Regions from separate parts of the Fictibacillus sp. B-59209 genome, predicted to be linked through region 1. Evidence: riboswitches for the same ligand, from Rfam matches in the RefSeq annotation. Region 1 holds a riboswitch; the other holds the start of a gene.
What was found. Region 1 has a riboswitch for cyclic di-GMP ahead of P4361_RS11770 (hypothetical protein). Riboswitches for the same ligand answer to the same signal wherever they lie in the genome.
Positions count from the first base shown of each region.

Region 2: another riboswitch for cyclic di-GMP. It lies ahead of P4361_RS03115 (anti-repressor SinI family protein); the one in region 1 lies ahead of P4361_RS11770 (hypothetical protein).

Region 1 is NZ_JARMMC010000015.1:70,559-72,762, reverse strand. Features, by position in the region: gene P4361_RS11770 (hypothetical protein) at 51-836, opposite strand; cyclic di-GMP riboswitch class I at 863-951, opposite strand; gene P4361_RS11765 (glycoside hydrolase family 2 protein) at 1,314-2,204, opposite strand, start outside.
Region 2 is NZ_JARMMC010000005.1:143,569-145,772, reverse strand. Features, by position in the region: gene kynU (kynureninase) at 1-651, opposite strand, end outside; cyclic di-GMP riboswitch class I at 866-950, shown strand; gene P4361_RS03115 (anti-repressor SinI family protein) at 977-1,132, shown strand; gene P4361_RS03110 (helix-turn-helix domain-containing protein) at 1,214-1,543, shown strand; gene P4361_RS03105 (hypothetical protein) at 1,575-1,814, opposite strand; gene P4361_RS03100 (helix-turn-helix domain-containing protein) at 1,811-2,146, opposite strand.

The DNA.
Region 1 (2,204 bases):
AATACATTTCAGTGCGGAACATAAAAAAACAAGAACCTGCCTGTCCTTGCTCAATCATTATCATGGCCGCCATCACCATGATCCTCATCGTTATTATCTTGATCATCTTTATCGCTTAGAAGCTCTTTTTCAATTTTAATTTTTGTTCCATCCAAGAATTCAATTTCAGCTTCTAAATTATATGCATGGTCTTCTAAACCAAACTTTTTTGTGATGATTGCGATCATTTCATCTTCTGACAAGCCAGGCTTTGTTTCCAGTTCACTTACTAATGAAGTAATCATTTCTTTTGTGGTGGTTTTGTAGTTAGCTTTAATAATGGTATGATTTTTTTTGTATTTGTATTTCAAATTCATTTTTTTATCTGAAGTTTCAAGTTTTATATCAATATTTCGGATCTTTTGAGAGTATTCAACCCCATCTTTACTAACTTCGGCCCCATCATTGATATGATCTTCGTCGGTATCGGGATTGTTTGGTTCTGTTCCTAACTCTATTTCAGATATGTTGCTTAATTGGTCGTTATCTGAGTCTTCTAAGCCATCAGTTAGTTTATCTTTATCTGAATCCGATGAAACAGGGTTTAAGTTTAACTGATACTCTACTAAGTTGGTTAGCCCATCTTTATCTTTATCTTCCTTAGCGATATTCTTTCCTGAAAGTTTATATTTTTTCTCCCAGGTGTCAGCTATTCCATTTTTATTTTTGTCTACAACATGTGTTTTTTTCTTGTTCCCCTTCCCTTTATGGGATTCTGCATTCACTGTAGTAAACCCTTGGGAAAATAGCAATATGGCTGTTAGTCCAATACCCCATACAATCTTCTTGTTTTTCATAAAAATTTTCTCCTTTTCTTCATATCTTCGGTGGCTGGCTGGCTTAGTAATTTTAATCACCTTAGCCCCTATAGCTTTGCGAAGCTATGTTTCCATAGCGTAGCCCTTTCGTTGTATATTCTTCAAAAGGAAGAATTAGCAACTTTTACTAATATAAATGTTATTCAATCCATGGAACCAGGCACAAAGACTTGTCCATTCCCATTAAGATGCTCGTATTTCTATACGCTCCTCTAGTGAAAAATTGAATATATTACTTTTATCGATAAAATAATTATTATATTTAGCCATTTTTATTATTAATCTGAGATTTTTTGGATCAACTAGTAACATAACCATACGAATAAAAAAAGGCACCTATTCCTAATCGAATAAGTGCTTTCCTTATGACTAACCTAAACATGAGTGATATTCCGAACCCCGTTCCGATCCTGAACGAGGAGCCAGCTAGGAAGACAATTCCCAACTGTCATTTAATCATTGGTTATCATTAATTTGTTTAATTTTAGATAGGTTCACTTTAGGTTTTCTGCTTTCGGTCAGCAGTCCGTTAACTTCTTGCTGAACATCGGTAATTTGGGTATAACAAAAGCCGCAAATGTAGTCCAGGCTCACGATCGCTTTCGTAATGGATTCATAACGATCTAAGAATTCCTGCTCGTCTTTTACCTGGTTCCCATATCCCCAGCCTTCTTCTGAGTTAAAGGCAATTCCTCCGTATTCACTTATAATAATCGGCTGGCCTTTATACTCATATCCTTGTGCCATGGCATGTTTAAAATTATTAAAGGCAATCTTATTATCCACGACTTTTTCTTTCTCCTTATAGCGGCTTAGGAATTCGTCACCATATTCCACATAGTCATGAAGGGTAATGATATCCGAAACGGTATGCTCCCAGCCATCGTTTACGATGACAGGCCTCATAGGATCCATTGATTTTGTCAGATGATAGATTCCTTCCGTAAATTTTTGCTGCTGTTCGTTCGTGTAAATATTCTTTACTCCCCAGGATTCATTGAACGGTGTCCACGTAATAATACTTGGGTGATTATAGTGCTGCTGTACAACGGTCATCCATTCCTCCGTGAAATTTTGGATCGCCTCATCCGAAAACTGATAGGTTGCGGCCATTTCAGACCAAACCAACAGGCCTTTCTTATCCGCCCAATATAGAAAACGCTGATCTTCAACTTTCATATGTTTCCTTACCCCGTTAAAGCCCATTTCGAATGTCTTCTCGATATCTAAAATGATCGCTTCTTCTGAAGGCGGTGTAAGATGGGAATCTTCCCAATATCCTTGATCTAACAGCATTTTTTGATAAATGGGTACATTATTCAATAAAATATTGCCATTCTTTATCGA
Region 2 (2,204 bases), on a different contig from region 1:
TTTATGAGGCACTGCCCCAATGGAATGGCATAAATCAAAACCGATCAATATTCCGCGCTTGTGGGCCTCAGAAGTTAAGCGTTCCATATCGAGCAGCTGCCCGCTTCGGTAGAGCACGGAGGGCAGCACAATAAGAGCTGCTTCATCCGTCATAGCCTTGATGATGTCTTCTTCCTCAATCATCCTGCCATCACGGCTTTTCACTCTGATCAGATGCTGGCCAGGGTCCAAGCTTCTTAATGCCAGCTGGCTTTTCAGTGCATAAATATCTGAGGGAAAGGTCAGCTCATCGGCTAAAATTTTCGATTTTGATCCTGAGGGTTTAAAAAAAGTGGATGTGAGCTGATGGAGGTTTCCAGTGGTGGATCCGGTAATAATGACTTCCTCCGGGTTTGCCCCAATTAGTGGCGACAATTTCTTCCCTAGTTCCTCGCTAAGTGTATACCATGGATGCTTTCCAGCCATCCAGCCATCAATACCGCATTCCTTCCAATCATTCAGCGACTCCAACAGTGTTTTCTCAGCTCTTTTCGACAAAAGCCCCAGCGAATTGCCGTCTAAATATAAAACGCCTTCTTTTAAATAGAATTCGTTCTTAAAGTTTTTCAGAAAATCTTTTTCGTCCAGTTCTTTCCATTTTCCTAGTTCCATCACTCATCCGCCCCTTTTTTGCTCTCTCTATTCATCTTAAACAATTCAGGGAAAAGCATCAATGCAAACGCTTACTTTCCAATAATATTACAGTTATGTAACAGCCAAATTATGACAGATTCCTAAAGAATGAGATACTATAATAAAATTGTGAGTTAAGCACTAGTAATTGGTTAAAATTGTATTTATTGAGTGACTGTCGGAATGCCACCCTCCAGTTAAAGGGCAAACATCGCTGAAAAGCATGGACGCAAAATCACAGGTCTAAGGTGAGTAACTATGATGGCTGGATTACCTGGAAAACCACCAATTTCAGGAGGGAAACATGGAAACCGTAAAAAAAACAGAGCTTGATCGTGAATGGGTAGCATTACTATTACAAGCCAAAAAGCAAGGTTTAAGCTTGGAGGAAATCCGTAGCTATCTTCAAAAAACGTACATACCATCAAATGAGCGAATATTTAAAGCGACATCGATCTGAAGTCGCTTTTGGTCTATTTACAGCCTATCGTCCCTAAATGTATAATAGAAGCAAAATTTGTAGTAAAAAAGAGGGATTAACGTGATTGGTGAACTTGTCAAAAAATATCGCAAAGAAAAAGGTCTATCTCTATCCTCACTAGCAGAACGAGCAGGTATCGCCAAATCCTATCTCAGCTCCCTTGAGCGAAATATACAAACCAATCCTTCTGTACAGCTGCTTGAAAAGCTGGCAGCCGTCCTGGATATTCCTGTTGAAAAATTGCTGAATGAAAAAGCTGAGGTCAATGAGGCGGAGCTGGATTATGAATGGGCAGAGCTCGTAAAAGAAGCTATGGAGTCTGGTGTCAGCAAAGACCAGTTTAAAGAATTTCTTGAATTCAACAAATGGAAAAATAAAAATCAAAGCTAAAAAACCGATGCCTTTTATGGCGCCGGTTTTTTCATACTGAAATATCGATGATCGGAACAAGTTCTTTAAATTGATAATGTCCGATATAGGCAGTGGATAGAGGTTCTCTCTTCTCCCACTTCAGAATTTGTTTTTTTACATAATCAAAAGGTGCTCTTCCTCTTAGCTCATCATTAATAAAAATTTCACAGATGTTGCGGCCCATGTACACGACCTTTACTTTATTCCCCGCTGCTTCACATAAATAGACTCCATTGCCAAGGCGAATCATTTAGCTTCATCATCCTTTGTCTGCTGTTTCCAGCTTTCATACCGTATAAACGTACGGATTTCCTCCTGATTAATTCCCATTTCCTTTGCCTGAATGACGAGTTCCATCCACTCCTGGTCCAATGGATCTGCTTCTAGATTAATGACTTTTTCCACAGGTACCTCCAGGGCTTTCGCCAGCTTTTTAATCATATGCGCGGACGGGTTGTTTTTATGATTTTCTATGCTGCTCAAGTATCCTTTAGAGATTCCAGCCATCTCGGCAAGTTGTGTTACACTTTTCCCCTTTTTAAGACGAATTAATTTTATTTGTTTTCCTATATTAATACTCAACTTTTACCCACTTCTGACTTTTTTAAATTTATTTTAGTATCTATGTACGATAAAGAGC